Regions from separate parts of the Solibacillus sp. CAU 1738 genome, predicted to be linked through region 1. Evidence: predicted binding sites of a transcription regulator. Region 1 holds the regulator's gene; each other region holds the start of a gene.
What was found. The regulator CtsR, encoded in region 1, represses protease genes until heat stress. The targets are predictions, from matches to a motif close to ATGGTCAATAAAGGTCAAACA.
Positions count from the first base shown of each region.

Region 2: the regulator CtsR is predicted to act here: its motif matches at 7,656-7,676, upstream of clpP (ATP-dependent Clp endopeptidase proteolytic subunit ClpP).
Region 3: the regulator CtsR is predicted to act here: its motif matches at 3,858-3,878, upstream of AAFN87_RS12405 (ATP-dependent Clp protease ATP-binding subunit).

Region 1 is NZ_JBDQQN010000008.1:61,942-73,227, forward strand. It holds gene AAFN87_RS17925 (ATP-dependent Clp protease ATP-binding subunit) at 1-1,020, opposite strand, end outside; gene mcsB (protein-arginine kinase McsB) at 1,010-2,107, opposite strand; gene AAFN87_RS17935 (UvrB/UvrC motif-containing protein) at 2,104-2,634, opposite strand; gene AAFN87_RS17940 (CtsR family transcriptional regulator) at 2,650-3,117, opposite strand; gene AAFN87_RS17945 (magnetosome magnetite crystal formation protein family) at 3,427-3,732, opposite strand; gene AAFN87_RS17950 (acyltransferase) at 3,854-4,069, opposite strand; partial or broken gene AAFN87_RS20095 (protoglobin family protein) at 4,291-4,836, shown strand; gene AAFN87_RS20100 (methyl-accepting chemotaxis protein) at 5,077-5,601, shown strand; gene AAFN87_RS17960 (acyl-CoA thioesterase) at 5,781-6,257, opposite strand; gene AAFN87_RS17965 (aldehyde dehydrogenase family protein) at 6,351-7,778, opposite strand; gene AAFN87_RS17970 (DUF779 domain-containing protein) at 8,087-8,443, opposite strand; gene adh (aldehyde dehydrogenase) at 8,463-9,983, opposite strand; gene AAFN87_RS17980 (polysaccharide deacetylase family protein) at 10,210-11,286, shown strand, end outside.
Region 2 is NZ_JBDQQN010000004.1:232,429-243,714, forward strand. It holds gene tpiA (triose-phosphate isomerase) at 1-727, opposite strand, end outside; gene AAFN87_RS13760 (phosphoglycerate kinase) at 744-1,928, opposite strand; gene gap (type I glyceraldehyde-3-phosphate dehydrogenase) at 2,203-3,213, opposite strand; gene AAFN87_RS13770 (sugar-binding transcriptional regulator) at 3,258-4,289, opposite strand; gene AAFN87_RS13775 (glutaredoxin family protein) at 4,458-4,694, opposite strand; gene AAFN87_RS13780 (spore coat protein) at 4,898-5,515, shown strand; gene AAFN87_RS13785 (trypsin) at 6,696-6,989, opposite strand; gene AAFN87_RS13790 (Arm DNA-binding domain-containing protein) at 7,135-7,326, shown strand; tRNA gene AAFN87_RS13795 (tRNA-Arg) at 7,432-7,503, opposite strand; gene clpP (ATP-dependent Clp endopeptidase proteolytic subunit ClpP) at 7,765-8,349, shown strand; gene AAFN87_RS13805 (HPr family phosphocarrier protein) at 8,701-8,958, opposite strand; gene whiA (DNA-binding protein WhiA) at 9,069-10,010, opposite strand; gene AAFN87_RS13815 (gluconeogenesis factor YvcK family protein) at 10,067-11,056, opposite strand; gene rapZ (RNase adapter RapZ) at 11,061-11,286, opposite strand, start outside.
Region 3 is NZ_JBDQQN010000003.1:636,740-648,025, reverse strand. It holds gene fabF (beta-ketoacyl-ACP synthase II) at 1-320, opposite strand, end outside; gene AAFN87_RS12415 (beta-ketoacyl-ACP synthase III) at 340-1,278, opposite strand; gene AAFN87_RS12410 (YjzD family protein) at 1,492-1,683, shown strand; gene AAFN87_RS12405 (ATP-dependent Clp protease ATP-binding subunit) at 1,720-3,840, opposite strand; gene AAFN87_RS12400 (Crp/Fnr family transcriptional regulator) at 4,484-5,176, shown strand; gene AAFN87_RS12395 (metal-sulfur cluster assembly factor) at 5,321-5,635, opposite strand; gene AAFN87_RS12390 (prolyl oligopeptidase family serine peptidase) at 5,690-6,439, opposite strand; gene AAFN87_RS12385 (Cof-type HAD-IIB family hydrolase) at 6,566-7,372, shown strand; gene AAFN87_RS12380 (hypothetical protein) at 8,156-8,293, opposite strand; gene AAFN87_RS12375 (oligopeptide ABC transporter substrate-binding protein) at 8,908-10,767, opposite strand; gene AAFN87_RS12370 (ABC transporter permease) at 11,050-11,286, opposite strand, start outside.

The DNA.
Region 1 (11,286 bases):
TACTTGAATTGGTTGGAAGCGGCGCTCTAACGCAGCATCTTTCTCGATATATTTACGGTACTCATCTAACGTTGTCGCACCGATACATTGTAATTCACCTCGAGCGAGTGATGGTTTTAAAATATTGGAAGCATCAATCGCACCTTCCGCTCCACCTGCACCGATTAATGTATGCAATTCATCAATGAATAAAATAATATTACCTGCTTGACGAATTTCATCCATTACTTTTTTCAGGCGGTCCTCGAACTCACCACGATATTTTGTACCGGCTACAACAGTCCCCATATCGAGTGTCATTACACGTTTATCTCGTAGCGTTTCCGGCACTTCGTTGTTGACGATTTGCTGTGCTAAGCCTTCTGCAATCGCTGTCTTACCAACACCAGGCTCACCGATTAATACTGGGTTGTTTTTCGTACGGCGCGATAATACTTCTACAACGCGTGTAATTTCCTTAGAACGGCCAATAACTGGATCAAGTGTACCTTCACGAGCAATTGCTGTTAAATCACGAGCTAGACCGTCCAATGTAGGTGTATTTGCCGCTTGACTTGCCGCGCTACCGTTTTGGTTCGCATCATTATTACCGAGTAGTAACAAAACTTGTTGGCGTGCTTTATTTAAACTTACACCTGTATTCGCTAATACACGAGCAGCTACTCCTTCACCTTCACGAATAAGCGCTAATAAAATATGCTCTGTTCCAATATAAGAATGCCCTAGTTTGCGGGACTCGTCGACAGATAGCTCAATCACCTTTTTAGCACGTGGTGTATAATGAACAATCGGGCCAACATTTTCTGTTCCTTTGCCGACTAATTCCTCTACACCCGATTCAATCATTTGCGGGCTAATGTCGATTGCTTCTAAAGCCTTTGCTGCAATACCGCCCCCTTCACGAACGAGACCGAGTAAAATATGCTCTGTTCCGATTGAATCATGCTTCCAACGAATTGCTTCTTCTTGTGCTAGTTGTAACACCTTTTGCGCGCGTTGAGTAAATCGATTAAACATCATACGGTTTCTCTCCTTTTTCCCTTATAGTTAAACCTGCATTATGCAGTTTCTCTTGTAAGTATTTTGCACGGAAAATATCACGTTCCGTCGCATCTAACGGAATACCTGCGTACTGTTGAATAAAACCAGGCTGAATAAATACCATGCATTCATTTAAACAGTTTTGCGAGATATTATTAATTAAACCTAAATCGACTCCTAAACGGACATTGGATAAACAAGTGGCAGCCTCCTCACTCGTCAAAATACGGGCGTAAAGAAGTGTCCCCAGTGCCCTGTTTACCCTGTCATCTAATGTAACTTGTGCACGCTCCAATAGTTTTTTTCGGGAAGCGCGTTCTTTTTCAATAATTTGCTCAACGACCTTTTGCAGTTCATCTAAAATTTCCCGTTCTGACTTACCGAGTGTCACTTGATTGGATATTTGATATATATTACCTAAATTTTCGCTACCTTCTCCGTATATCCCTCTCACAACCATGCCTAGTCGTGTCATCATCTGAATGAGAACATTCATTTGCTTAGACATCGTAAGGGCTGGTAAGTGCATCATAATGGAAGCACGTAAGCCTGTTCCGACATTCGTTGGACAGCTTGTTAAATATCCGAATAGTTCATCGTAGGCATAGCTTAATTTCCCACCTAATAAATCATCAATTTTGCATGCCCGGTTGTATGTTTCAGCTATTTGTAAGCCAGGTGCTAAACATTGAATACGTATATGGTCTTCTTCATTTACCATCACACTTACGGATTCATCAGCTGACAAAAACACAGCAGCCGTTTGTTCATTTTTCGCTAAATACGGGCTAATCAAATGCTTTTCAACAAGTACTTGGCGCTCAAGTAATGAGATATCCTTCATTGGAAAATAGGAAAAGTTTGTTTGCTCCTGAACAGCAAGCAGCGTGTTCATTAGCTTTTCTTGTATTTTATTCGCTTCCTCTTCTGAAAAGCTAAGCGGAAAACGCATTCCAGTTAAATTTCTCGCTAATCTAACACGCGTTGTCATTACAATATCCGACGCGTCACCATGTTGTTCCATCCACCTTGCCGTTGAATGCTGCAGGAAGTGCTCGATATTCATACATCAACACTCCCAACATTTAATTTTTGCTGTAGCGCTTTAATATCATCACGCATTTTTGCCGCCTCTTCAAAGCGTTCTTCAGCAATCACATGCTGCATTTGTTGTCTAATCGTTTCAATTTGTGCTTGTAACTGCTCGGTACTTACGGCAGCTGATTTCCCTTTATGCGTTGTCCCTGCTTGTAAGCGACTTAGTACAGGTGGCAGTTGATCACGGAATGTGTTGTAGCAATCTGCACAGCCAAACTTTCCTTGCTTTAAGAAATGACGGTACGTGAAGCCACATGTTGGGCAAGTGCTTTGCGTCGTCTTTTTTTCTCCTGTTTGTGCAGCTTTCCACATTGGAACACCGAACCAGTTGGAAATAAGCTGATGTAATGCAACGGGCTCCTCTTGTATATCGGTCTGGAATGGATGGTATTTTGATGCACAAACTTCACAATAGTGATTTGCTATTGTCTGCCCGTTTTGAACTTTTGTTACTGTGACAGATGCATGCCTCTGCTTACAATGCTCACAAATCATGCGAATCACCCCACCTTACTTTTTGTCATATTTCAGCGTTAGTAACATTGCTTTTATTATATATGCACGAACTTCATCACGTAGAGGCAAGGGTAGTGCAAGGGTCGATCTACTAAAAGCGGCTAACATAAGCTTCGCCTCGCGTTTTGTAATGACCTCTTCATCAATTAATCGATATACCATATGCTCGGCTGCCTGCTGCGTTACTTCATCTCCCACTAGTTCGATCATGTCGTCAATCAACGCCGTTTTCGAATGGGCAGACACACGTAATATACGAATATAACCACCACCGCCGCGCTTACTCTCCACTAAATAACCACGTTCTGCAGTAAATCGTGTATTTATGACATAATTTATTTGAGAAGGAACGCATTGAAATTTATCTGCAAGTTCGCTACGTTTTATTTCAATATGCCCTTGTCCACCTAATTCGATAACTTGTTTCAAATAACCTTCAATGATGTCAGATATATTCCTCACTTTTGTCCTTCACCCCAATCTAACCACTGACTTTGACTATCTTTGACTTAATTATATAAAATGGTAAAAAAGAAATGCAATTAAAAACCCTCATAAAAGAAATGCGCAAGCGCCCTGCTTAGCCCTGACAGCTGCTTGCTGACCTGAATCGAAAGCATTTTTCCGGCTTTCAACCGAGGGGCAGAAGCGACCTCAAGGCGCCGGGCGCTTGAGCTAGACACTGCTCAAACTCCAGAAATTTATAATACTCTTCAAAAAAAAGCAAAACTCTCCACGCGGAAAGTTTTGCCGTTATTTTACATTTTTAAACTACATCCAGCGACCAACGATTGGATAATTCCAAGATGTCCCGTTTAATGCTTTGACAATACCGATAATCGGAACTACTAACAACATAATCGAGAACACGATTAAGAATGGAATGCCGATTAAAAAAATTGAGAAGAATGTTGAAATAACAACTAATAACCACATTACAAACTGGAATAGCAATGCCTGAATGGATAATCGTTTTACTTCATCCTCAGAGCTCATTAAAAAAAATAAAATGGGCACAAGCATAGGCGCAAAAAATGCACTTGCATGGATTATTACTTTTGACCATTTTGTATCCATATATCAACCTCTCCCGTTTTGTTTTTTATCTATACCACATATACGAAGTGCTCTAAAAAAAGATTCACTTAAAGAAAAAAATGCACCGATTTACCGGTACATTAGAATATAACAAAATAAATTATCTATACGGTCCTACATCATCCGGGTTATCACCCTCTTGTGGAAATAGGAAATACGAAATAATCGCGGCTAAAGCAGATGCGCCTAAAATAATTAAAAATTTATGCAATGACGGTACATCTTGATGAAAGTTAAATAGCATATACCCAGCTGATACCCCTACAATAACAGAAAGTGGAATAACAAATTTTAAACGACCTTTATAAAATTTCATCTTAAACTTCCTTTTCATAGTTTAATTGCTCTATTAATTCTAACATGGTTTAAAAATAAAACACAGACATAAACCTGACATTTACAATGGAAACATAATTAAACAAATATATTTAGAAAATACATGTAAATAAGATGAAAAAATAGTAAAATAGCAGTTGGACATATATAAGATTAAATAAACGGATGTGCTAGATAAGCTACGACAGAATGGAGAAAATAATGGTAAATTGGTTCACGAAGAAAGAGACGCATCAATCTAGTTTTTTTGAGACATCAAAGTATATTAACGATGTTCAGCTCGACGTATCAGAATATCCAAATATTACAAAACAACTTCAATTACTACAGCTAACAACAGAAGATTTAGCAATTCTTAAGCAACTACAGCCACTGACAGAAGACTTGATACCTCATATGGTAGATCAATTTTACGCGGCGATTAGTTTAAGTGAAACATTAATGGACATTATTCAAAGTACATCCCGCATTGATAAGTTGAAAATTACACTACATAAGCATTTAAGCGATCTTTTCATCGGCCATATAAACAATGCTTATATTGAGGAACGCAAAATGATCGCCCATACGCATGTACGTATTGGATTACAATCAAAATGGTATTTAGCATCCTTCCAATCGCTGATGACAACATTTATTTCATTCGTCAACGAGCTGGATTTATCGAAAAAAGACGCTACCAAAGCAATTAATGCCTTCTCAAAAGTCATTAACTTTGAACAGCAACTAGTAATTGAGGCTTATGAAAAAGAAGAGGACCGTATCCGTTTTGAGTCAGAAAAGGTTAAATCAACATTAGTTAGTACGATTCAAAGTACAGCGCAAGAATTAACAGCAATTAGCGAAGAAACATCTGCTTCTCTACAAGCCATATCCTTACAAACAGATGACATCGCTTCCGCAACCGATCAAGGATTATCATTTGTTGCCGAAACAGAAAACAAATCAACTGTAGGGAAAGAACATTTAGAAACACAAACTCACTTAATGAATACCATTTTAAATAGCGTCAATGTGCTTGAAACATCCATGTCAGCACTACGCGTATCTTCACAAAAAATATCAGATATCGTTGGACTTGTAACAGGCATTGCCGATCAAACAAATCTACTTGCACTCAATGCTTCAATCGAGGCAGCGCGTGCTGGCGAACATGGTAAAGGCTTTGCTGTTGTAGCAGATGAAGTACGAAAACTAGCAGAAGAAACTAAATCGGCCGTACAAAATGTTTCATATTTAATAAAAGAAACAGAAAATAATATTATGAGCATGGCTACCTCTGTTACTAGCGTTGATTCTCAAGTACAAATGACGGTCGAAACACAACACAACCTAGAAGAATCGTTTAACTCTATCGCAGAAGCGGTATTAGGAATTAAAGGTCAGTATATGAGTACTGCTGAAGATATTCACATGATTTCCAATTTAATAACTGAATTAACAGAGGGTGCTACAGTCGTTGCCTCATCTTCTGATTCATTATTAAATGTTGTTATTGAATTAACAGATTAATAAGGTTTATACCCGACAGGATACTTTTCACCTCGGCAAGAAAGTAGTTATACACTTTCGCCTATTGAATCGATGTGTCTTCCGGGGACGGATAATGCTTTGACACTTTTCCAACTCAAAAGCTTATATTTTCATAGCATTTAAAAAAGCTGAAGTTCGCAAATGAACTTCAGCTTTTCTTAATGAGACAACGCTCTCTTTGCTTTACGGTGCTCGCGGCGTTTCGGTCCTGTTTCAAATAATCGTTTTTCTGTTTCCGTTTCCGGATAGACGCCCGGAACTTCTACTGGTTTGCCTTCATCATCAATAGCAACCATTGTGACAAAGGATTCCGTAGTTAAACGTTCTTCCCCTGTTTTTAAATTACGTGACACGACGCGTACATACACTTCCATCGATGTACGTCCTGTGCAAGTCACAATCCCTTCAAGTTCTAGTACATCACCTGCATAAGCAGGGGATACAAAATCTACAGAATCAATTGAAGCAGTGACAACTTCGCCCTTTGCATGCTTCATTGAAGTAATAGCAGCAACCTCATCAATATATGCTAATACCCGCCCACCAAAAATAGAGCTATGGTGATTTGTATCGGGTGGTAACACAAGTCGTGTTTGAATTGTACGCGACTGACTCATTGGCACGGAATGGCCCATAATTACATACACTCCTTAAAAACTATCTTCCATTCATGTTACATTTCGGGACATGTAATTTCAAATGTTTTGCTAAAATAGTAGTTGCATACGTTATAGTGAAGTTTTTATTGTGATTAATTTCAAATCCGTCATTTCTTCAATCGCGTATTTTATACCTTCACGTCCGTAACCACTCATTTTCACTCCGCCATACGGCATATTATCTGTACGGAAAGTCGGTATATCATTAATAATAACCGCTCCCGCCTCTAACTCATCTGCCGCTCGCATCGCATCTGTTAGTATATTTGTATAAATTCCTGCATTTAACCCAAGCTCTGATTCATTCACAAGAGCGATCGCTTCATCAAGTGATTTGTACGGAACAAGGGATACGATTGGAGCAAATGTTTCTTGGCATACGACTTTCATATGTGCTCCCACATTTGTCATAACAGTCGGTGTACAAGTACGTTCAGTAAACTCAGCCCCCGTTGCAACAACGGCTCCTTGTGCTTTAGCTTCATCAATCCATTGCTTAATTCGTTCCACTTCATTAGGATGAATCATTGCACTAACATCCGTTGTGTTTTTTAACGGATCTCCGACTATTAACTTTTTCGTTTCCGTTACAAAGCTTTCGGCAAATTGCTCATAAATGGATTCATGTATATATATACGTTGCAATGATATACATACTTGTCCTGCAAAGCCAAACGCACCACTTACTGTACGACTAATAATCTTGTCAATTGGCGCTGATGGTTCTACGATGACGGCTGCATTTGAACCTAGCTCTAGCGTAATTTTTCGAAGCCCAATCTTTTCTTTAATTTTCAGCCCGACTGCACCACTTCCTGTAAATGTAACTTTTTTCACAAGTGGATGCGTTGTTAATGTATCGCTCAATTCCCCGCCTGAGCCCGTTACAATTTGCAGTGCGCCATCTGGCAATCCTGCTTCTTTAAAAATTTCAGCCATCACTAGCGCACTTAGAGGTGTTTGTGTTGCCGGCTTTAGCACGACGGTATTACCAACAGCAAAAGCAGGTCCAAGTTTATGTGCCACTAGATTAAACGGGAAATTGAAAGGCGTAATTGCACATACTACACCGAGTGGTACCCGCTTAGTAAAGCCGATTCGGTCTGTCGTTCCTGGTGCCGCATCCATTGGCACTGTTTCGCCCATCGATTGCTTCGCTGCCTCTGCTGAAAATTGATATGTAGCAATCGTACGGTCTATTTCAGCTAGTCCAGCTACTAATGGCTTTCCTGCTTCAAGCGCTAAAATTTCCGCAAATTCCTGTTTGCGCTCGCGCATAATCGCTACAACTTTATATAAAATTTCCGCGCGGTCATACGCAGTCGTTTTCTTAAACGTTTGAAATGCCGCGTGAGCTCCTTCAATTGCACGCTCCACGTCATTTATACTTGCCTTTGCTATTTGTGCAATGATTTCACCTGTATAAGGAGATGCTAAATTATACGTCCTCTCTACACTCTCCCATTTACCGTTGATCCATAATTTCGCATGTTGCATAAAAATAGCCTCCTTTTATATTTGATAAACTTATTATACGCTTCCTTTTTATACAAGTTTTAATATATGCTATATTTTAAGAATCCTATTAACGTACTAACGATTGTAATCGCGCTAAGTTTTTTTGCGCTTCGAGTAATGCGAGGGTCTACACGAACCCCTCAATAATTCGTCACACTTGTAAAATCATCTTAAAGATTATGAACAAAATATGTAAACATTACACCACTTCTCTTCGTAATATAGAAAGCAAAAGTATCATTTTTCACATAAAAAAACCCGCCCGCAAATTGCAGGCAGATTCATTACTAACTATTTAATTCTTTCTGTTCATCATCCGTAAATATACGTGACCTCGTTAAAAACCGTTTTCCTTCGACTCCTTCTAGAGAAAACATACCACCGCGCCCATCTACTACATCAATAATAAGCTGTGTATGCTTCCAGTAATCGAACTGATTTTTATGCATATAAAACGGTGCGCCACCAATTTCACCGAGCAGCACGTCTTGATTGCCTATAATGAGATCCCCTTCTGGGTAACACATCGGCGAAGATCCATCACAGCACCCGCCAGATTGATGGAACATAACGGGACCGTGACGCGCAACAAGTACGGCAATTAACTCTAATGCTGACTCCGTTGCTGTAACACGTTCAGCCATCCCCTGCACCTCCTAATGATTAGAAGAAGCCTAATTTATTTGGATTATAGCTCACGAGTAAGTTTTTCGTTTGCTGATAATGACTTAACATCATTTTATGATTTTCGCGTCCGACACCAGACATTTTATAGCCGCCGAATGCTGCATGTGCAGGATACGCATGGTAGCAATTTGTCCAAACACGTCCAGCTTGAATGCCTCGGCCAAAGCGATACGCCGTATTCATATCGCGCGTCCAAATACCTGACCCTAATCCATATAATGTGTCGTTCGCGATTTCTAATGCTTCCTCTTTCGTTTTAAATGTTGTTACCGCTACAACCGGACCAAAAATTTCCTCTTGGAAGATGCGCATTTTATTATGGCCTTTGAAAACAGTTGGTTTAATATAATAACCTTCTGCAAAATCGCCTTCTAATGCATTACGCTCTCCTCCTATTAAACATTCTGCCCCTTCTTGCTTACCGATATCTAAATAAGATAGAATTTTTTCCATTTGTTCTGTCGAAGCCTGTGCACCCATCATCGTATTCGGATCAAGTGGGTTACCCGTCGTAATCGCTTCAATCCGCTGTAATACACGTTCCATAAACGGCTCATAAATGGACTCTTGGATTAACGCACGGGAAGGACATGTACATACTTCCCCTTGATTCAATGCGAATAATACAAAACCTTCAACTGCTTTATCTAAAAGTTCATCATCTGCATCCATAATATCTTCAAAGAAAATATTTGGTGATTTTCCGCCTAATTCCAGCGTTACTGGAATTAAATTTTGTGAAGCGTATTGCATAATTAAGCGCCCCGTCGTTGTTTCACCAGTGAAGGCGATTTTTCCGATGCGCGGATTTGATGCAAGGGGTTTACCTGCTTCTAGACCGAAACCGTTTACAATATTAAGCACACCTGGTGGTAATAAATCCGCGATCAGCTCGACAAGTACCATAATTGATACAGGAGTCTGCTCTGCTGGCTTTAATACAACGCAGTTGCCTGCTGCTAAAGCCGGTGCTAGCTTCCATACCGCCATTAGGATCGGGAAGTTCCACGGGATAATTTGCCCAACAACACCAATCGGCTCATGGAAATGATACGCTACTGTATCATCATCAATTTGGCTTAATGCCCCTTCTTGTGCTCTAAGCGCTCCTGCAAAATAACGGAAATGATCAATTGCTAAAGGAATATCTGCATTTAATGTTTCACGTACTGCCTTACCATTCTCCCACGTTTCAGCTACCGCTAACATTTCAAGGTTCGCTTCCATACGGTCTGCAATTTTCAATAAAATATTGCTGCGTTCTGTAGCAGATGTATGACCCCATGCATCTTTTGCTGCATGCGCGGCATCAAGTGCTAGTTCAATATCTTCTTCGGTAGAACGGGCTGCTTGCGTAAATACTTGTCCTGTTACCGGCGTTACATTGTCAAAATACTGACCTTTTACTGGCGGTGTCCATTTACCACCAATGTAGTTGTCATAACGCTCCTTAAACTCTACTACTGCCCCTGCTGTGTTTGGAAATGCATAAACCATTAATATTCTCCCCCTTGCATGAAATGTGTGTTGATCATACCCATACACAAAGCTGCCACTGCTACTAGAAGAAAGGTATTTCTATTATTATATTGTCAGAAAACAAGATTTATTTCAAATTATATAATTCAGTTTTCTAAATTTACTGAATTTATTTAATTTCCGCTTATTGCACGGAGTTTCGGGTAAAATTATGAAATGAGCGTTATTTAAGGAGGCTGTTGTTTTGAAGAGGATATTATTAACGGCTTTATGCGCGTTTTCTTTCTTTTTATTTGTAGGAAAAACCGCTGAGGCCAAGCAAACGACCATTGAGATTTCACAAGATACTGTAGCTCGCTTACATTTACAGCATGAACCAATAAAATATATTACGCTTTATAAAGGGCAGCATTTTGTAGCTACAAAAGGTGAGGATATATGGGAAATACAGATCGGTAATGGTATGGTATCAATTGCATCTCACTTTGCAGTTGCTTCAAATGCAGCGATTTCAAATGCACGAATACTTAATAAAGTAGAAATTAATACGGTGAATTTTGCGAATGTTTACCCGAAGCATGAAAAGAAAGGCAAGCCGATTGCGACAATCGCTAAAGATATGCGCATTAGCTCTAATGGGCGTAAAGGCGATTTTTATGAGGTGATTATCGGTGGTAGAAAAGGGTATATCCATTTCAAGGATGTTGAACTCGACAAAGGTGTGCCGGTATTAATTTATCACCATTTTGTTAAAGATCAAAAAAAGACAGCTTTTCATAATAATTTATCAGTGTATGATATCGATTTATTTGAACAGCAAATGCAGTATTTAAAACAAAATGGCTTCACGACAATTACTCTCCAAGATTTCGACTTATGGACACAGCGCAAGCAAAACTTACCTGCAAAAGCTGTCGTGCTAACATTTGATGATGGTAATTTATCTATACCGCATCTTGTGTATCCTATATTAAAACAATATAATATGCGCGGTGCTTCATTCATTATTGGCGATCGTGTAAAAGAAGACGCACCCGAATTTGAAATGCTAAAAGTTCAATTTGCTGGCTTAAAAGAATTAGCAATGATTTCAGATATTATCGATTTAGAGCATCACACATATGCATTGCACCGATTCAATTACGACACTGGTCGAGGCTATTTACAAGATACGAAGTTAAATGATTTGCGTCGAGATTTCCAACATACAACGGAAATTATTCAACGAGCAAATCCAGCAGCAAATCCAAAATATTTAGCTTATCCGTATGGAAAGTATTCTAAAAATCAAGAAATCGCGATAATCGATAGTGGTGTATCA
Region 2 (11,286 bases), on a different contig from region 1:
AAGATGTTGTATCAAGACTAGCGCCACCAACAAGGGCACCGTCAATATGTTCTTTTGCTAAAAGCTCTTGAATATTTTCAGGTTTTACAGAGCCACCGTATTGGATTCGAATAGCATCCGCTGTTTCCTGTCCAAAAAGCTCTGCTACAACATTACGGATTGAGCCACATGTTTCATTAGCATCATCCGCTGTTGCTGTTTTCCCTGTTCCAATTGCCCAAATCGGTTCATAGGCAATGACCATATGTGCTACCTCTTCAGCAGTAAAGCCTTGAAGTGCCGCGCGAATTTGCTTTGATACTTTTGCTTCTGTATGACCGGCTTCACGCTCTTCTAACGTTTCACCACAGCAAATAATCGGTACGATGCCGTGATTTAGAGCAGCACGTACTTTTTTATTAACCGCTTCGTCTGTTTCATTAAACATTTCACGGCGCTCTGAGTGACCTAAAATAACATAGTCCACATTTATTGCCGCTAATTGTGCAGGGCTTACTTCACCAGTAAAAGCCCCTTCGTTTTCAAAATGCATATTTTGTGCACCGATTGCTAAATCTGTTTCTGTTGCTACGTCAACTAGTGTTGGTAAATAAAGTGCAGGTGCACAAATAACCGCGTCAATCTTGTCTTCTGTTGGAATAGCATCTCGAACTGCTTCTACAAATTCTACTGCCTCATCAAATGTTTTATACATTTTCCAGTTTCCAGCAATGATTGGTTTACGCATATTAAACCCCTCCAAATTATTTATCATTTAAAGCAACGATTCCAGGAAGCTCTTTGCCTTCCATTAACTCTAAGCTTGCGCCGCCACCTGTTGAAATATGATTCATTTTGTCTGCTACGTTGAATTTCTCAACTGCTGCCGCTGAATCACCACCACCGATAATAGTGTAGCCAGCTGTTGCTGCCATTGCATCCGCCACTGTTTTCGTGCCGTTTGCGAATTTTTCCATTTCGAATACACCCATAGGACCATTCCAAATAATTAATTTGGACTTTTCAATTACTTGTGCATATTGTTCTGCTGTTTTTGGTCCGATATCTAGACCCATCCAGTCAGAAGGAATTGCATCTACATTAACAACTTTTGTGTCTGCATCTTTAGAGAACTCATTTGCTACAACCGCATCGATTGGCATATGAAGCTCTACGCCTTTTTCTTTTGCTTTTTCAATAAACGACTTCGCAAGCTCAATTTTATCTTCCTCTAGTAATGATTTGCCAATGTCATGACCTTGCGCTTTAATGAACGTAAATGATAAGCCGCCACCGATAATTAAGTGATCTACTTTATCTAATAAGTTTTCGATTACGCCGATTTTATCTTTCACTTTGGCACCGCCGATAATTGCAGTAAATGGACGATCAGGATTTGATAGTGCCTTACCAAGTACATCAAGTTCCTTCTCCATTAATAACCCAGACACAGCAGGTAAATACTTAGCAATACCTTCAGTCGTTGCGTGTGCACGGTGAGCCGCGCCAAATGCATCATTTACATAAAGGTCAGCTAATTTTGCGAATGCTTTTGCTAGCTCTTCATCGTTTTTCTCTTCACCTTTATGGAAGCGTACATTTTCAAGTAATACAATATCGCCGTCCTGCATTTTAGCAACTTCTGCTTCCACTGCTTCACCGATTGATTCGTCTAGTTTAGTTACAGGACGTTCGATTAATTCAGCTAAGCGTGTGCCAACAGCTGTTAGGCGCATGTCTTCTTTTACTTCGCCTTTTGGACGACCTAAGTGAGAAGCTAAAATTACTTTTGCACCTGCATCGACTAATTGCTGAATCGTAGGCAATGCTGCACGAATTCTCGTGTCATCTGTAATTGTGCCTTCATCCATCGGTACATTAAAATCTACACGTACAAATACGCGCTTTCCTTTTACGTCTACATCATTCATCGTCTTCTTTAAAAACATGAAGAAAACCCTCCTTCAATTTTGAGCAAAAGGCAGATACCTTTTCTTATTTAAAATCGACTTTCCGATATTATAGTACCAAAAAGTCTCTATGTATGTCTTGCAAGGACAAAGCGTCTCCTTTGTCATTTACAAAAAGGAGCGACTCGGTAAACCGCTCGCTCCTCACCCTTATACATTATAATTGTTACTACATATAAAGGCTATACTTTTCATGTACGAATTCCTTTAATATGACACACTTTTTCATAAAGTTTCAAAAAGTATGACACATTTATTTCAAATCGCCTTGTTTAGTTACGTATAGCGCTAAATCCATCAATCGTGTTGAGTAACCGATTTCGTTATCGTACCAAGCTAGTACTTTCACCAATTGCCCTTCCATGACCATTGTCGATAAGCTATCTATAGTTGAAGATGCAGGATTACCGTTGAAGTCGATTGAAACTAAAGGTAACTCAGTATAATCTAATATACCTTTTAACTCACCTTCCGACGCTTCTTTTAATGCTGCATTCACAGATTCTTTTGTTACTGCACTATTTAGTTCTACGACTAAGTCTACGCAAGAAACGTTTGGTGTTGGTACACGCATAGAGAAGCCGTCTAGTTTACCTTTTAATTGTGGTAAAACTTTAGACACCGCAACTGCTGCACCTGTTGTTGTTGGAATCATAGACACTGCGCCGGCACGTGCACGACGTGGGTCAGAGTGCGGGAAATCTAAAATTCGCTGATCATTCGTGTATGAGTGAATTGTTGTCATCATTCCACGTTTAATACCGAATTTTTCATCTAACACTTTTGCCACTGGTGCTAAGCAGTTTGTTGTACAAGATGCATTTGAAATGACATCCTGTGACGGATCATATTGTGTATGATTCACACCCATTACGTATGTTGGCATCTCACCTTTTGCTGGTGCAGAAAGAATTGCTTTTTTCGCGCCCGCTTCAATGTGCTTTGATACTTCCTCCATTGATCGGAATTTACCTGTGCATTCAAGTACAACATCTACCCCTAGAGAGCCCCATGGTAGATTTGCAGGATCTTTTTCCGAGAATACGCGAACACGCTTGCCGTTTACGATGAATGCATCTTCTTCTGCTTGTACGTCTGCATCATATACACCGTGAACTGAGTCGTATTTTAGTAAATGCGCTAATTGACCAGCGTCTGTTAAATCATTTACTGCAACAACTTCGAACTCTTCATGTTTCATCGCTTCACGGAATACTAAACGGCCGATACGACCAAATCCATTAATTGCTAATTGTAATGCCATGTATAATTCCTCCAAAAAATTTATTTATAAGAGCGATTTGCTCGTTATATATGTTTTAATATTTCATTTGCAGCACTTTCATCAGTAATAAAGACCGTCTGCTTTGCTGCATTTTTAAAATAGGCTTGAATGGCTTTCGCTTTATGAATACCACCAGCAATCGCAATGACTACATCAGACTTTTTGACTTGCTCAAGCTGAATACCAACTGTACGAATATGATGTACAATTTGCCCTTGTTCATCAAAATAATATCCGAATGCTTCTCCGACTGCGCCTTTTTTTAGTAGCAAAGCTTTATCTTTCTCACTACTATTACGGCGTTCAGCCATTTCCTCTGCTGCACCAATGCCGTGAATAACAATATTAACCTCGTCATAAAGTGCCATCATCTCTTTAACTATCGGCTCCTCTTTCATGGCGCTATATGCCTGCTCGCTTAGTTGCTCTGGTAGAAAAAGTGTACGATACTTGCTATTACTTTTAGCTGCAAATTGTGCTACAAGTGTGTTTGCTTGCATCGTCATTTCATCGCCAATACCACCACGAGCTGCAATAAACTGCGCTGTGTTCAAAGGCTTTTGCGGTTGCAAATACGGGCCCATTGCCGCAACAGAACTACCACCTGTAATGGCTATTTGGCTATTTGGCTTTGCGTAGTCAACTAATACACTATTTGCTTCTTTGCCAAGCATTGCATATGTTGTGGAATCCGTTTCGACATTGCCATGTACGATGATGACGTGATCAATATTAAAAGCTTCTTTTAGCTTTTGTTCTTTTTTAGCAATGCCCGTAAGCTCATGGAATAATTCCTTTAACTGCTCAAGAGCGGCTTCTCCAATTTCTGTACATACCATTCCCTTTGAATGAATGTCGATAAGTTGCTGTTCGTTTAAAATTTGCATTTCGTTGCGTATATCGCGTTCAGTCAACTGTAACGCTTCTGCCAACGTGCGTCTGCCTATTGGTCCTTGCAAATAAATTATTTGTAACATGCGATACCGCTTTTTTAATAGCGTATCCATTTCCGGCAATAGTTTGCGCTGTGCCTCGAAAAAAGTTTTTTTGTCCAAAAAATCACCTACTACAGTATAGTTGGGCGTTTTTTGTCCCACTAATACAAATTATGTCCCACTATGGGTAAAAAAAATATTTCTTGCATTCATTATAACTTGAATTACATTTTAACGCAATGAGTTCCCTCTGAATTTTACAAATATTCAACAATAGAAACGCTTAGCCTATTCGCTTAGCGCTTCTACTAACGTCACATAATCTAAACGCCCGTATTGTAGTATTTCTCCTGCATATTCCGCAACCGGAATCATCAGCATATATTTCTCATGTATTTCGTCATTTTCTTCTATATTAATTATTTCGAGATGAAACGGAATATCTTCTTGTACGAGTTTTAGCGTCACGAGTCCTTCTTCGCACAATTCACAATCAGGCTTTGAATAATACATCACTTTTTGCATGAAATACGCTCCTTTTCTATGTTCATTATAACTGAACGTCATGAAAGAAAGGTACTGACTTGCATATTCTTTTTGAATTTCCATTTAGTTCAAAAAAAGTAATCATTAAAAGCTATTTGCCTTACATTGATAAGGAAAACGCATAATATACCGTTTATAAGACAAACTATACTATGTATTACATTCTGATTGGAGGAAACAAAATGACAGGTGAATTTCAACAACAACAAGGACAACAACCAAATATGCCACTTTCAAATAATCATGGAGGACATGAATTATTCGACGTACATGAAGTACTTAGTTCAATGATTGGCGCTTTAAATCAATGCGTGCTTTTACGTGATAAAATTCAAGATCCAGAGCTTCTTTCTATTATGGACAGACAGTATGCATTTATGCTAGACGAATATAATATTACAGTTGAGGCATATAAAACGGGGCATGATCCGAAGCATCCAACACGTAGCTATAATATGCAAACTGACAATGACTTTACGTACGGTATTACACCAGGTGAGCCGAAAAAGCCAATGCAATCTGCAAATGAGATTGATGACTCCATTATTGCTGGTTTTATGCTAGCGATGCATAAAGCAGGGGCGAAAGGCAAAACAGCGGCAGCGCTTGAAACATGTAACCCCGTGCTTCGACGCGTATTGCAAGATTCCGTTCCGAACTGTGTAGAAATGGCATATGAAGTTTCGATTTATCAAAATAAAAAGGGTAATTACCAAGTCCCTCAACTATCCCCAACAGATATGCAAGCAATGCTAAATATGTACGGCCAAGGACAAATGGCTAAAAATATGCCAAACTAAGGCGTACTATTTACGCCTTCACAACACATAACGAAAACTCCGAAATAAGGATATCGAAAAAGCCATCACAAATTGTGATGGCTTTTATTATATAAAACCTTTCAAACATCTATTTAAACTAGATTGTTTGTTATTAAAAATTTAGAAAGAATGAAGTTGAGATAAAATGTAATCGGTACAGTGTTTCATTTTATCCCTATCTGTTCATTCCCCTTACATCGATTAGGCTGCTAAACTAACCATTGTAATTAGGTCGTGCTATACAAATATATAATTGAAACAGTAAAATGGTGCCCTCAGAGGCATAGTATAATAATTGGTAAAAGGCTATACATCAGCATTTTCAATACTTATGTGTAATGCTGAAAAAATGTGTCGCACTTCGCATTTACTACAACTTTTAATACTGTACTAATTATCGCTACGCTTTTCAAGTATTATTACTTAATAAAAAAAAATAATTGCAGATTATAATGTTTGAAGGCAGTGAGTTTCCGTTTGACGATGAGTTTAATATCTAATATTGGAAGGTATTTATCTAATTGCATGTAGTATTTATCAAACCAAGCGAGTTATTTATCTAATACCAGAAGTTATTTATCTTAAGCTTTTTCAATCGAATACAATTTACTAAGAAAAGGCATTTCACTACAAGATGCCCCTAGCTCCCCTCTTCATGCCACACCTAAAAGTCGCATTATCTTGTAATTGCATAATAAATAACATAAAGCCAACTGAATAATCCGTGAATTATCGCCCATAATATCGATTTGTGTAAACTCCACGATATCGTAATAGCTAAAACCGACCCAAATCCTATTCCATTTTTCACCACTTTTTTATTATCCAATGTCACTCCCCCTTTCTTCCTTTAACATCCAATTTAATTAATAGTAACAGGCAATTTGATTGCACTATTTACAAAAAGCTTTAATATCGAGTGTACATTCTTCCATCGCTAAATCTCAACTGTATAGTTTTTTGTCATTAAGTACATTAGTTAATAAAATAATAGAGCAGCAATTATTTAATGCCACTCTACAACTTTTACTTTAATTTTCTTACAACTGTAGTACAATGTATAATTTCATTAATCGAATTATTACAATTGTAGTAAAATAAGGTCAAATATATAAACCGATCGGACACTATACTGTGGAAGGCTTTTAATTTCTGCGCACTATCTTTTTACTTCACTTTCGGCAAAGTACTCTGCAATCATCGGAGCAGCTATACGTATATCGTTCACTTCGGCATACTTGCGCTCCGCTTCCGCTAAATTAGCGTATGTAAAACTTTTTACGACTTCAAATTTATCTAAGTCTAAATCAAATATTTCGTCACTCTCTGCTCTGTAATAAAGTACTTCTACGATTAATTTATGGCGGTCGAGCGTCACCATTACGTATTCTGACAATTCATCAAAAGTCATAAATACGTTAACTTTCATATGTTCAGCGCTATTCATAATCATGTTACCACCCCTTTTTCCTACTTTTTCGACATCTAGTACAATAATCCTTTTTTTAAAAACAAAAAGACCACTCTCTTCAATAATTAACCTATAAGAGATCGAGATCATGCGCTTGTCTTTTATTGCACTAGCTAAAAGAAATTAAATGTGGCAAGCATTACAAAATGGGGTACACTTTGCGGACGGCAAAAGTCGATCGATTCGTAAAGGGGAGTTTAAAACTAAAAAGGACGCTCGAATTGCAGCAGTTGAAGTTGAAGCTCGATTACAAAAAGGTGCTAAAGTCGTGACTAAAAACATCCCTTTTGTGGAATGCTTTAGAAATTGGAAAGCGTAATTTCTTAATACAACTCTTCAAACTAAAAAATCATCAAAAACGTTGATAATTCAACATCCTTGACGACTAACAAAATTTTATTAACAAATTAATTTAACCGTAAAGCGCCCTCGGAGGGAATCGAACCCCCAGCGGAAGAACCGGAATCTTCAGTGTTATCCATTACACCACGAGGACATTAGCAAAAAATAAAACTCGTAAAGAGCTTATGAAAAATATGTTTAGTTATGATTAAAAAAGGGCAATTTAATCATTTAGCAAAATAAATTAGCGACTTTCCTATTATACAAATGTCTATGTAACATTTCAACTGTTAAACGCAGAGTTTTTATTTGACCTTTCTTGACTATTCTGTGTATGATAATGGTACAGCTGAAACAATTCAACATATTCAGCATTCAGTACACGAAATTACCTTTTTAAAAGGAGGATTTTTTTATGAATTTAATCCCTACAGTTATTGAACAAACAAACCGTGGTGAACGTGCGTATGACATTTATTCTCGTTTACTAAAAGACCGTATTATTTTATTAGGAAGCGCAATTGATGATAACGTAGCTAACTCGATTGTTGCACAATTACTATTCCTAGAAGCAGAAGATCCAGATAAAGACATTTCTCTTTACATTAACTCACCAGGCGGATCAATTACTGCAGGTATGGCAATTTATGACACAATGAACTTCATTAAACCGAAAGTACAAACAATTTGTATCGGTATGGCAGCATCAATGGGTGCATTCCTGCTTTCTGCTGGTGAGCCAGGTAAACGCTTTGCACTACCAAACGCTGAAGTAATGATCCATCAACCACTTGGCGGCGCACAAGGTCAAGCGACAGAAATTGAAATTGCTGCAAAACGTATTTTATTCTTACGTGAAAAATTAAACCGTATTATGTCTGAAAATACAGGTCAAGATTTCGAAACATTATCACGTGATACTGATCGTGACAACTTCATGACTGCTGAGCAAGCAAAAGCATACGGCTTAATCGATGAAATTTTAATCCGTAATAAATAAGACAATAAATGAGAAACTGCGTAGAAGGAATTGCTTCTAGCGCAGTTTTTTTATGTTTTTCGTGAAAAAGCCACGGTCGCTATCTTAAGTTGCATAAAAAATTTGATTTACAATTACGTGTGAAGCAAAGTTTTATTTATCTAATCAGCTAATTAATCAACCTTGCTCGCAAAATAAATATATCTCACGGCTTTTCAAACAAAGATAGCGCTTATGATCCAGCGACTTTTATTCGATTTTCCTCGAACATAAAAAGAGTGTAGACAAAGTCTTTTAACTTTATCTACACATCATTTTGGAGCTACTATCAGATTGTGTTGAAAGGATTTAGCAACAGGCTAATTTACTCTCTTAATCTTCTTGTCCGATTAATGAAGCGAGTGCTGCTACTGCTTTTTCGGCATCATCACCATCTGCTGTTAATATAACAGCGGTGCCTTTAGCAATTGCTAAGCTCATAATGCCCATAATGGATTTAGCATTTACTTTTTTCTCATCTTTTGTTAAAAATACATCGGCTTTATAGCGATTTGCTTCTTGCACGAAAAGGGCAGCTTGTCTCGCTTGTAAGCCTGTTTTTAATTTTACTTCTACTTGATTTTCAACCATTTACATTTCTCCCTTTCATAACCGTTCGTCCGTATAGCTTTATCTTATCGAATTGGTGCCAAAAGAACAATGCTTATGAATCGGTTTTTGTATTCGTTTTCAAAATTTTTTCACAACTGTTCACCACGACGCAATGCATCGGCAATTTCATCAATTTTTCGCAGTCTATGATTTACTCCCGATTTACTTACGACTCCTGTCGATACCATTTCCCCTAACTCTTTTAATGTAACGTCTTGGTATTCTACACGGAGTCTCGCAATTTCACGCAATTTTTCAGGCAATTGATCTAAACCTAATACGCTGTCAATAAAGCGGATATTGTCAACTTGTCGAAGTGCTGCACCAATTGTTTTATTTAAATTCGCAGTTTCGCAGTTTACAATACGATTTACACTATTACGCATATCACGCACGATACGCACATCCTCAAATTTTAACATCGCTTGGTGCGCCCCGACTAAGCTTAGGAAATCTGAAATTTTTTCGGCTTCTTTTAAATACGTTACAAAGCCTTTTTTACGTTCAATTGTTTTCGCATTAAGCTGATATTCATTCATTAAATCTGCAAGTGCCTCGCCATGCTCTTTATATAATGAGTACACTTCTAAATGATATGACGATGTTTCCGGATTATTCACAGATCCTCCAGCTAAAAATGCACCTCTTAAATATGCACGTTTTTGACTATTTTTCTGAATGAGGGATTTCGCGATTGTATGATTAAACTGAAAATCATCCGAAATGATTTGTAAGTCTGTTAATAACTCACGCGCACCGTCCCGCACACGACAAATGTATACATTATTTTTCTTTAATCGCATTTTTTTACGTACAAGCAATTCTACATTATACGGATAAAGTTTTTTCATGATCGTATAAAGACGTCTTGCAATTGCCGCATTTTCTGTTTGCACATCTAAACTTAACTGCTTGTTTGTAAAGGATAAAGAACCGTTCATGCGTATTAGGGCTGAAACTTCTGCCTTTAAGCTGCTGTCATCCGTCTCTACTTGAGTGAGCTCTTTTTTCGTTTCAGATGCAAATGACATATATGTTTCCCCCTTTCTAGTAATGAATATGTAGATTCATAATAACATACATATTTTTATGTTCTCGTTTTTTCTTTTCCCTGTGGTTTTTGCACATATTCTACTAACCATTTTGTTACGTTTGCTGCATGGTGACGTACTGTATCGTTGTTAATAAGCGCTATTTCTCTTTTGACAATTTCAATACCCATTTCTGTTATACGCTCTGTATCAAAAACAACAGGTGCTGCATTTTCTTCTTTATATTTTTCAATCACAGCTTGTGGCATCTCAAAATCATTAATAAGAACAGTATTAATAAAAGGTTCACCAACATGCTCGTGGATAGCAGCAATATGATCTGCCGCAGTATAGTTAATCGTTTCACCTTTTTGCGTCATTAAGTTGCAAATGTATATTTTATGAGCTTTTGCACGAGCGACAGCCGTTCCTATTTCTTGAACTAGTAGATTAGGAATGATACTCGTATACAAACTTCCAGGGCCAACTAAAATATAGTCTGCCCGGTTAATAGCACGAATCGCTGCTGGAATTGGTTCAATTTCACCCGGAGATAAAAAGACACGCTTGATTGGAATAGTCGTATTTGGGATACGAGATTCCCCTTCAATAAAGGTGCCGTCTTCGAGCTCTGCATGCAAAGTCACTTTTTTATTTGCAGCAGGTATTACTTTACCATGTACATTTAAAACTTTACTCATCTCTGCAATCGCATGGCTAAAATCCCCGGTAATATCCGTTAAGGCTGTTAACATTAAATTACCTAGGGAATGTCCACCTAACGCTTCAGATTGCGAAAATCGATATTGAAACATTTGTTCAACAAGTGGCTCGACATCTGATAGGGCAGCAATGACGTTACGCACATCTCCAGGGGGCGGAATATCGTAATCATCGCGTATACGCCCCGAGGAACCACCGTCATCTGCTACAGTAACAATCGCTGTAATATCAAAAGGACCTTTTTTTAGTCCGCGCAATACAGTAGAAAGACCCGTGCCTCCACCAATTACAACAATTCGTGTACGAGTAGTCCTTTTTTTCATTACATCAATCCTTTCTATGATTGATATCTCTATGTGTAATTACCGTATTTTCTGTTTGCCCAAGTAACTTTCCGAAATATTCCGCAAGTGTTACGGAACGGTGTTGGCCACCTGTACAGCCAAACGCAATAACGAGTTGTGATTTCCCCTCGTTTTTATAGTGGGGAACCATGAATTGGAATAAATCCGTCAGTTTTGTAATGAGTTGCTGCGTTTCTTCTGTTGCTAAT
Region 3 (11,286 bases), on a different contig from region 1:
GAACCAATCCAAACGCCAACACGCGGCGCCATTTCTTCTGTAATTGTTAAATCTGCATCTTTAGCTGCCATCATTGAAGCCGCTAATGCGTACTGTGTAAAACGGTCCATTTTACGTGCTTCTTTGCGTTCTATAAAATCTTCAATATTAAAGTCATTTACTTGAGCGGCTACTTTTGCAGGGAACTTTTCTGCGTCTACTCGCGTTAATGGTCCTACACCAGACTTACCTGCTTTAATTGCTTCCCAAGTTTCTTCGATTGTATTACCTAAAGGTGTCACTGCGCCAATACCTGTTACAACTACTCTTCGTTTTTCCATTATGCTTACCTCTCTTTCGTTATTTCCCCCAACGGATTGCAACGGCACCCCATGTAAGGCCACCACCAAAACCTACTAATACAAGTATATCATCATCTTTAATTTTGCCTTCTTGTAAATCATCCACAAGTGAAATGCCGATTGATGCTGCAGATGTGTTACCATACTTGTGAATCGTTTTTGACATTTTTTCTTCAGGCAGCTCGAGTCTTTCACGAGCAGCTTCCATAATGCGAATATTCGCTTGATGAGGAATTAAATAATCCACGTCCTCTTTCGAATAACCCGCCTTTTCTACTACATTCATCGCAGATTCGCCCATTTGACGGACTGCAAATTTAAATACTTCACGGCCATTCATCGAAATCGTTTTCTCATCATTTAAAAGTAAATGTTTGCCACCTGTACCATCTGCGCCTAACTCAAATGATAAAATGCCTCTTCCTTCCGATACTTTTGATACGATAGCCGCACTTGCTCCATCTCCAAATAAGACAGCTGTATTGCGGTCATTCCAATCGACTACTTTCGAAAGTTTTTCAACACCTACTACTAATATATATTCATAACTATTACTTTCAACAAATTGCTTTGCTGTTACCAGCCCATAAATAAATCCAGCACATGCAGCTGAAATATCCATCGCCGCAGCATTTTTTGCACCCATGCGCTCTTGAATTTGACAAGCTACACTTGGAAACGCTCTATCAGGAGTAACCGTAGCAACTAAAATCAAACCGATTTGTTCTGCCTCAATTCCCGCTGATTTGATCGCTTCCATAGCCGCATTATATGCCATATCGGATGTTTCTTCTGTTTTTTCAGCAATTCGACGCTCTTCAATACCCGTTCGTGTTCGGATCCACTCATCATTTGTATCTAAAATTTTTTCCATATCCACATTTGTCATAATTTTTTCAGGTACATATTTTCCAATTCCAATTATGCCTGCATTCATAAAACATCCCCCTTTGCAGTTACCACTTATTATTAGCACTTGGTCATAATTATAGCTAACAATTTTTCTGATAGCAACTAATAATTTCCCCCTACGTTTGGTCACTAAATGTTTGAAAAGAACATTTTTCTTTTTATTCAACGTATGATATGATATTAAGGATGTAATATTAAATAAAGAAGCAATTATTAAGTCTTATATGAGGTGAAACTGATGCAATATATCATGACATTCTTTTGGTCATTCCTACTAGTTTCAATGTTAAACTATGTAGTAAGCTCTGTAATTGACGTACCATTTAACTTCGCTGACGGTGCTATCGTTTCTGTAGCATTCAGTGTACTAGTGTTAATTATTGCTGCAATTATTCCGAACGAACCAGTTGCAGACACTGACCATCACTAATAAAAAAAAGGTTGTCCATTACCGGACAACCTTTTTTTATTTTTTCTCAACATGTAAGGTATTATTCATTAGTGACACGTTTAATGTATCCCCCGGTAATACGTCTCCTCGCAATAATGCTTTTGCCACAGCTGTTTCAACATGACGCTGTACGAAACGTTTTAATGGACGTGCACCGAATTGTATATCGACACCTTGCTCAACAATCCAATCGATCACTTCATCTGATACGACTATTTCAATCTCCTGCTCAGCTACACGCTTTTGCAGCTGTTGAACATATTTCCAAGCAATCGCATGGAAATGCTCGTCTGATAATGCGTGGAATAGTATTATATCGTCAACACGGTTTAATAACTCTGGCTTGAAATGCTGACGTAGTGCTGCCATAACTTGCTGCTCTGCCCCTTCAGTCTCCTCTAATAAATAGCTCGAGCCAATATTTGACGTCATAATGACAACAGTATTACTAAAGTTCACTATTCTTCCTTGGCTATCTGTAATGCGTCCATCATCTAATACTTGCAGTAAAATATTCGAGACATCCGGATGTGCTTTTTCAATTTCATCAAGTAATACTACTGAGTACGGATTTCGACGCACAGCTTCCGTTAGCTGACCACCTTCCTCATAGCCGATATAACCAGGTGGTGCACCGACAAGTCGCGATACGCTATGTTTTTCCATATATTCACTCATATCAATACGAATAAAATGTTCCTCCGAGTCAAATAACTGTGCAGCAAGTGCTTTTGCGAGCTCAGTTTTACCGACACCTGTAGGACCAAGGAATAAAAACGAACCAATTGGCTTAGTTGGATCTTTTATACCTGAACGAGCACGCCATACTGCCTCAGTCACAAGAGTAACGGCATCGTCTTGTCCGACAACACGCTCATGCAATGTGTCTTTTAAACGTAGTAATTTTTCGCGCTCGCCTTCCACAAGCTTTGTTACTGGAATACCAGTCCAACGAGAAACGATAGACGCAATTTCATCGGATGTTACTTCTTCACGTAAAATTCGCGACTCTTCATCACTAAGTGCTGCCTCTAATGTAGTGAGCTCTTTTTCTAATGCTGGAATTTTTCCGTGACGTAACTCAGCCGCTTTATTTAAGTCGTATTTACTTTCTGCTTCCTCTAAATCACGACGGTATTTATCTAGTTGCTCTCGTTTTTTCTGAATCGATTGCAGCCCTTCTTTTTCTGCTTCCCACTGTTTTTGCATACCGTTAAAAGATTCTTTTAATTGATCAATTTCACCGCGTAATATTTCAAGTCGTTTTTTACTCGCTTCATCTTTTTCTTTTCGCAACGCCTGCTCTTCAATTTCAAGCTGCATTAAACGTCGTTTCACTATATCTAATTCTTGTGGCATCGAGTCGATTTCCGTACGAATCATAGCACATGCCTCGTCAATTAAATCAATCGCTTTATCTGGCAAGAAACGTTCTGTAATATAGCGGTTCGATAACTCAGCAGCTGCAATAATAGCACGGTCATGAATGCGTACCCCATGATGCAGTTCAAAGCGCTCCTTTAATCCACGTAAAATGGAAACCGTATCTTCAATCGATGGCTCACGCACTAATACTTGCTGGAAACGGCGCTCAAGTGCAGGATCTTTCTCGATATACATACGGTATTCATCTAATGTTGTCGCACCAATACAATGCAGCTCACCGCGCGCAAGCATCGGCTTTAACATGTTCCCTGCATCCATCGCACCATCTGTTTTCCCTGCACCAACAATTGTGTGGATTTCATCAATAAATAAAATAATGCGCCCTTCTGATTCCTTTACTTGCTTTAATACGCCTTTTAAACGCTCTTCAAATTGACCACGATAGCTTGCACCTGCAATTAGCGCACTCATATCTAGCTCGTAAAGCAAGGCATCCTTTAAGCCTTCTGGTACATCTTTCCGCACAATACGTTGGGCCAAACCTTCCACAATAGCTGTTTTACCGACACCAGGTTCACCGATTAACACTGGGTTATTTTTTGTTTTTCTCGTTAAAATACGAATGACATTACGGATTTCTTCATCTCGACCGATGACAGGGTCCATTTTGCCGTTTTTAACTTCTTCAATTAAATTTCGTCCAAATTGTTCTAAAGGCGGACGGTTATCTTCTGTTTGTTTAAATTGCATCATATATCCCTCCAAAAAGTTTGACCTTTACTGACTAATTTGATTATAAAATGTTCCTTCATAAAATGCAAAAAAAGACGCGACCCATTTTCTTTATATAAAGGTTTGATTCAATCATTCGCGAAGTGCTCGTGCCAGTACTTTTTACATGAGCCTTTAAAAAGAGTGTAGTCTCAATCTCCAAGTTCATACTCTTGTTACCGAAAAAGATTTGCTACTGTCGCTGCACTTGCGACGTAGAAATGATATGCTTTTTGCAGTACGTATGAAGCATGGCTTATTTATCTAATTTCATGTGGTATTTATCTAATATTGTAAGTTATTTACCTAATTTGATACGATATTTATCTATTATTGTAAGTTATTTACCTAATCCGCTAATAATCAGCATATCAGTAACGCCTTTCAAACGAGAAATCGATGTTGAGCGAGCTTACTATCGGATTTTATTCGAAAAACTACATTCATGATCCCCTAATTGCCACTGTCTCCACAGTTGAAATCAAGTAAATTTCAAGGTCAGCTATTTTTTCAGCTCCTTCAACTAAAATATTATATTTTCCCTATACATACTGTGATATTATTAAACAAGCGAAAACCCATGTTATTTATTTACATTTTTACAATGGATGTGAATTCAATTATGACTTTAGCAAAAATACCAACGAAAATTCATGAATTATTTATAGAGCATGGGTTAGTTATTAAAGTTGAAAAAGGATGCCAGCTCTTTCAGGAAGGCGAGCGAGCAGAAGATATATTCCTCATTCAAAGTGGCATCATTCAACTTAGTAAAGAAACTGAAAACGGCAAAGAGTTAACATTACGAATTTGCAGCACAAATGGCATGATTGGTGAAGGCTCACCGTTTTGCAATTTACATTATCATGTAGCAACTGCGAAAGCATTGGAACATACTACATTACTTGCACTGCAATACCGCTCTTTTGAGTTATTATTAACCGAACATCCTGCTTTAATGTTAGATTATTTAAATTGGCTGCAAATAGAAAATATGAAAAATCAGAGTCGTTTACGCGATTTAATGCTACATGGAAAAAAAGGAGCTTTGTTTTCAACTTTGATACGTTTAGCGAATACATACGGGGAGATGCGTGAGGATGGGGCAATTTTCATCAATTTTGCCTTAACAAATACCGAAATAGCAAACCTTTGTGCCACAAGTCGTGAAATGATTAATCGTATGCTAAATGACTTAAAAAAACACAATATTATTTCATTTGACAAAAGCTATATTACGATTTTAGATTTCCATTATTTAAAAGATGAAATCAACTGCGAAAACTGCCCGATTAGTATTTGTCGCATTGATTGAAGGCGAGAAAAAGTATGTCTCTGGTAAAACACGATAAGTCGCCGGTAAATCTCCAGAAGTCGTGAAATCACCTCATGCAGTCAAGTTAACCAAATTTCTACTCCATACAAAAAACCCGTTGCATTCACAACGGGTTTTTATCTTTTAGCGGATACCTAAAGCCATTTTCGCATAACGAGACATATTGTCTTTTGACCATGCTGGTGTCCACACGATATTTACTTCTGTTTCTTTTACTTCAGGAAGCTCACCTAAAGCTGTTTTCACTTGGTCAACAATTACTGGTCCAAGTGGGCAGCCCATTGACGTTAAAGTCATTGTAACTGTCGCTAATCCGGCTTCATCTAAATCTACATCATATACTAAACCTAAGTTTACAATATCAATACCTAACTCAGGGTCAATTACATTTTCTAAAGCTCCAAACATGCTATCTTTCATATCTTGATCGATTGCCATAAAAGTATTCCCCTTTCACAAGATGTTAATTGTAATAATAGCAGAACAATGCGCTTATGCCAAATGTTGTACAAGCCAGTCCGTTACCGCAAGCATACCTTCTCTCGATACTACATGACCCGCTTTTTCATCTACTATATAGGTAGAGCAAGAGTTTTCACCATGTTCTTCAAAATAAGGGTGAGTCATCGCAAATGGTACAACTGTATCTTGCTTGCCATGCCAAAACATAATTGGCACACTGTTTAATATATTTTGCTTGTCTTCTAAATCATACTGTTTAAGCATCGAGAAAATATCATTACGCTCTTTTTCCGTCATCGGAAAATCCAACCCATCTTTTTCAAATTGCTCAAGCTGATATTGCGCAAACTTTGTATAACTTACTGTGCCCATACAAATACCAGCAGTTTTTACCCAATCATATATTTTTAAACAGCCGGATGTAACGATTCCCCCCATTGAAGTACCAGCAAGACCAATATTATTTGTCGTTAGTATGTTTTTTAAGTGTAGTTCTTGAAAAATCGTATTTACTTCTGCGACTGTTTTTATGACTATTTTCCAAAAAGCTAGCTCCATTTGCATATCACTATAATTTTCTTTACGTTCTCCGTGTAAATATGTATCTGGCAAAATGACGCGTACACCTTTTTCAGCGAGCTGATAAGCGTAATGTAGATTATGCTCCTTAGCACTATTAAACCCGTGAATGAATATAACTACCGGACTTTCGGAAGTCATTTGCTCATTATAAACATGTAATAATGGAATGCGCTTCCACACTTCTTTTTGTACAATCACTCTTTTCACCACCTAAAATTTGTCTCTAAATTAGAGTAACAAAAAATTAATGTAGTTACAAAATTTTGACTTGCTATACTACTTAACGATAAAATTAACAACGTAAAGAAAGGGGGATTTCCCAATATGAAACAACATTTAATCGTCTTAGATTTAGACGGTACATTACTAACAGACCAGCAAAAAATTTCTCCTTATACAAAAGAAACTTTATTAAAAGCAAAAGCTGCCGGACACGCTGTCATGATAGCTACTGGTAGACCTTACCGCGCAAGTGATATATACTACCGTGAGCTCGGACTAACAACACCGATCGTGAATTTTAACGGTGCGTTCGTTCACCATCCGAAAGATAGCTCTTGGACACCGTTACATTCACCCATTTCAATGAGCGTCGTTCACGATGTTGTCGATTCAGTAGATAAATACCATTACGAAAATTTAATAGCAGAAGTCATTGATGACGTTTACCTTCATACTGATGATGAGCGCATGTTAAATATTTTGAGCATGGGCAATCCGCGTGTGACAACAGGTAACTTAAAACTTAATTTACTCGATGATCCAACTAGCTTATTAATTCAAGCGACCGATGCGAATGTACCGATTATTCGCCAGCATTTAGAAGCTGTGCATGCAGAACTAATCGAGCATCGTCGTTGGGGCTCACCATTCAACGTCGTAGAAATCGTCCGTAAAGGCTTAAATAAAGCTGTCGGTATTTCGCATATTGCGCACGAAATGCAAATCCCACGCGACCGCATTATTGCTTTTGGTGATGAAGATAATGATTTAGAAATGCTTGATTATGCAGGAATTGGTGTCGCGATGAATAACGGTATTGATGAGCTTAAAAAAGTGGCAAATGAAATTACCCTTTCTAACAACGAAGACGGTATCGGCAAATTCCTTGCAGAGCGGTTGAAGTTATAATTATTATCGAATAGTAATAATATGTCCTTACACCTAAGGCGAAATATACAAGCCCATAACAATCTCATGTCAATTGAATTACTACACCAATATTTTACGTAGTAAACCGTTATGGGCTATACACATCTTTTCATATCAGAACGAGCAAAATAGAGACATTACTTGAACTAGACAATAAAAGGTCTGTTGAATTAATTCCACTGGTGTTAGATAGTTCAGAGTTCCTTGAATCCGAAGTTTATTGAATCAATGTACGCAAATATTCAAGTTCCAAGCTCTGTTAGTGAATCCTTTTATATTCCTCTAACATCGCTTCAGCCACAGCGTTATCAAAGGGCTTCCCTGCATACTCAAATATTTCTTGACAGTAACTGCACGAAATTTACCATCTTAAAATAGCATCACAAGTTTAAATTCTGTTGTAAATGTCCGACATTGACGCTTCATCCTAGCATGTTACTTAAATAAATAGTTTAATCCTAAAGCAATTCTTTTCTGTTACTTTGGTTACCTTCGCTAGGAAACAAAAGAGTGAACGATCTTCTTAACCAAACACTTTAAGTTTTAATATCATCCCTTCACAGTAACTTTATGAAGTTAAAAATAATCAAATACTTTCTCTAATCAATGATCCCTATTAAATATCGTTGAATGTCATTCAGTATAAATCCTTGCGATTAATAATAATTATTCAAAACAAAAACTCCTTATAAGATTGACAGATTTTATTTATCCTCTGTCTACCTAATAAGGAGCAAAACAATAATTTAAATAATCATTGCTTTAGTTATTATTTTCATAACAGGGTTGACCAGAAGTACCACATCCTTGCCACAAACCACCTGCAGATGCTCCGCTAGGTACTACAAAGAATGCAGCAAGACATAAAGTAGCTACAACAATTTTAATATTTTTTTTCATGCTATGCTCCCCCCTCTCTTACTAATATATGTATATATTAACATATAAAGGATGTTATTGGAAGTTTAAATTACCAAATATTCGGATTTTTGAGACTTGGTATTTTGTGAAATGAATTTCTTATCTCACCTGGAACATTGCGATCGAAATCATACCACTCAACTTTTTCAGGCTAAACTACCATAAGTTTTCTTATTTATAGCCCCGACGTGTTATGGAATTCTATCAATAGGAAGTTGGTTTGGAAAATTTTTATAAATTGTTTTGTTTTTACGTATACGGATTCTCAATAATATATAAAACAGCACCCGCTAATAGAAAAGTGGATTGATTTTTTGGGATGATACGTATAACTTTGTTCATCTTATTACTTCTTTAGAAATGTAAGAAATAACGCGAAACAATTGGTCATTCGGAATTGGATAAGATGTTTTTTGGATGTGGTCAAACAAATGGGTGTAACTAATTGCATTTAAAATAAAAAATATATAGCAACTGAAATTAGTTAAATTAATAATCTTTCGATTTTTACGTAAATACACAAAATTCCAAAAACCTCCTTCTCACTAAAAGCAAGAAGGAGGTTTTCATATACTGATTACCCGAATTAAATATTATTTAATTGGCGCTTCAGCAGTTAATTCAACATTTTCAAGGTTATCAAACGTTGACTTACCGTATTCAATAGTCCAATTTTTAACACGTTTGTTTACTGGTACAAGTTCTAAACGGTACATCATTGGGATGACTGGCGCTACTTCTGCCATATGTTTTTCGAAAGCAGCGAACTGTTCTGCACGGTAACCTGCATCAAACGATTTATTAGAATCGATGTTCTTTAAAATTGTTTGGAAATCCTCAGAAGTATAACGAGCAAAGTTGTATGCAGCATTATGCGCATATGTGCCTGATGGAGATGGGTTAGAACCTACACCCCATGCAGCCATGTAAATATCGATATTTGGATCGTCAGCTTCTACTTTATCATAGAATGAGTTGAACTCAATTGTACGACCATCAGTATAGCTTACATTTAAACCAACGTCTTTCCAGTTTTGTAACCAGTAAGCAGCAATTTGTTCTGCAACGTCGTCACCAGACATTGTAGCGAATTTGATTTCGAATGGTTTACCTTCTTTATCTTCACGGATACCATCACCATCAACATCTTTATAGCCAGCTTCTTCTAATAAAGCCTTCGCTTTTTCTGGATCATATTTAAATCCTTCTAAGCTTGAATCATGGAATGATGAGAATGCTGGAGGAATAATTCCAGTAGCACGTGTACGTAACCCATCATAGAATACTTCTGTTACTTCTTCTACGTTCAAAGCATATCCCATTGCATGACGTAATTTAACGTCACCCATTTTTGAACCTTCAATATTAGTAGCTACTTCTTTCGTAGTAGTATCCCATTTACCTAGTTTAAACCCTAAATAGTTATAGTAAAGCTCAGGACGTGCTAAAAGATCCATATTTGTTAAGTGTTTGATTTCAGCGTATTTAGATGAGCCGAACATAGCTACAGTGTCATATTCACCAGATTCTAAAGCTTTTGCAATAGAAGTTGATGGTACTACTTTCATGATAACGCCATCTAATTTCGGCTTACCTTTCCAGTAATGTTCATTAGCTTTAAATTGTACAGATTCACCTGGTACTACTTTGTCGATTACGAAAGCAGCAAGAGAAAGTGGGTTTTTACGAACCGCATCATGTTCAATTAAATCTGCTACAGGAACTTCACCAAGAACATGGCTTGGCTCAGCATAAGACAAGAGACCATCTCCACCTGAGAATAAACCAGGAGAAACCGTTTTTAAGTGTAACTCTAAAGTTGTTTCGTCAATTTTGATAAGACCAGCAATAGTGTCGGCTGTGCCATCGTGATACTCTTCAGCACCAATAATGTTACGGAATTGTGAGTTATAACGTACACCCGTATAATCAGCATGACCGATAATGTTGTAAGGTAACATTAAGTCTTCAATTTTTAAAGGCTCACCGTCAGACCATTTAATGCCTTCACGGATTTTGATTGTTACGATATTTGGCTCATCAGTACCTTCAGTTGCTTGTTTTGTTAATTCCATCGAAGCGATACCTGTGTCAGTTAATAAGAAGTCACCATCAGCATCAAAAATTGATGTGTTAGCATATGCCATTATTTCTGCATCAAAGCCATCTTCATAAAGGGCATATGAGAAGATTCCTTGGAAAGGCTCTTCTTTTTGTAGCGCTACCATTAAAGTACCGCCATTAATAGCAGTTCCTTCATTTGTAACTTCAAGACCTAATTCTTGATCGCCTACTGGTACCGCCACTTTTGCTTCAGTTTTTGTGCCACTGTCTTTTTCGCCAGCGTCAACAGTACCTTCTTTACTTGTTTCTTCTTTATCTCCGTTACAAGCAGCTAATACTAATAGAACTGCAAATAACATCGCAAGAAGAGACCAACGTTGTTTTTTCATTGTTTTTCCTCCCTTTTTCTTCTTAAGCTAGAAAATTGTACCTAAAAAACTAGCTATCTTTATAAATAACATATTCCCTATTAAATGGCAAATATGATGGTACCAAATTCAATAAATTATTCTAGTAAATCACAAAATAATTAATATTCAGTTATTTTAGCGCATAACTTAAGGGCTGGTAAATCCTTTTTTAAACATATTTTAATTGTATGCTCTAAATCTAGCAATTTGAACTTATTTTAGGAGGATTAGTGCGCATGCACTAATCCTCTCAAACTACTATTATCCTAAACGTTGGCGTGCATCCGCAGAACGGCGTAATGCTTGACCAACATAGTTAATACATAACATTAAGAATAAAATTAACAATGCTGCAGGTAACCATGCCCACCAATAATTTTCAATTACTAATGGCGATCTCGAGTTACTAACAAGCATACCTAAAGAAGGTGTTTCTGGTGGTAACCCATAGCCTAAGAAAGTTAAACCAGTTTCAATGCCTATGTTTCCGGCAAAATT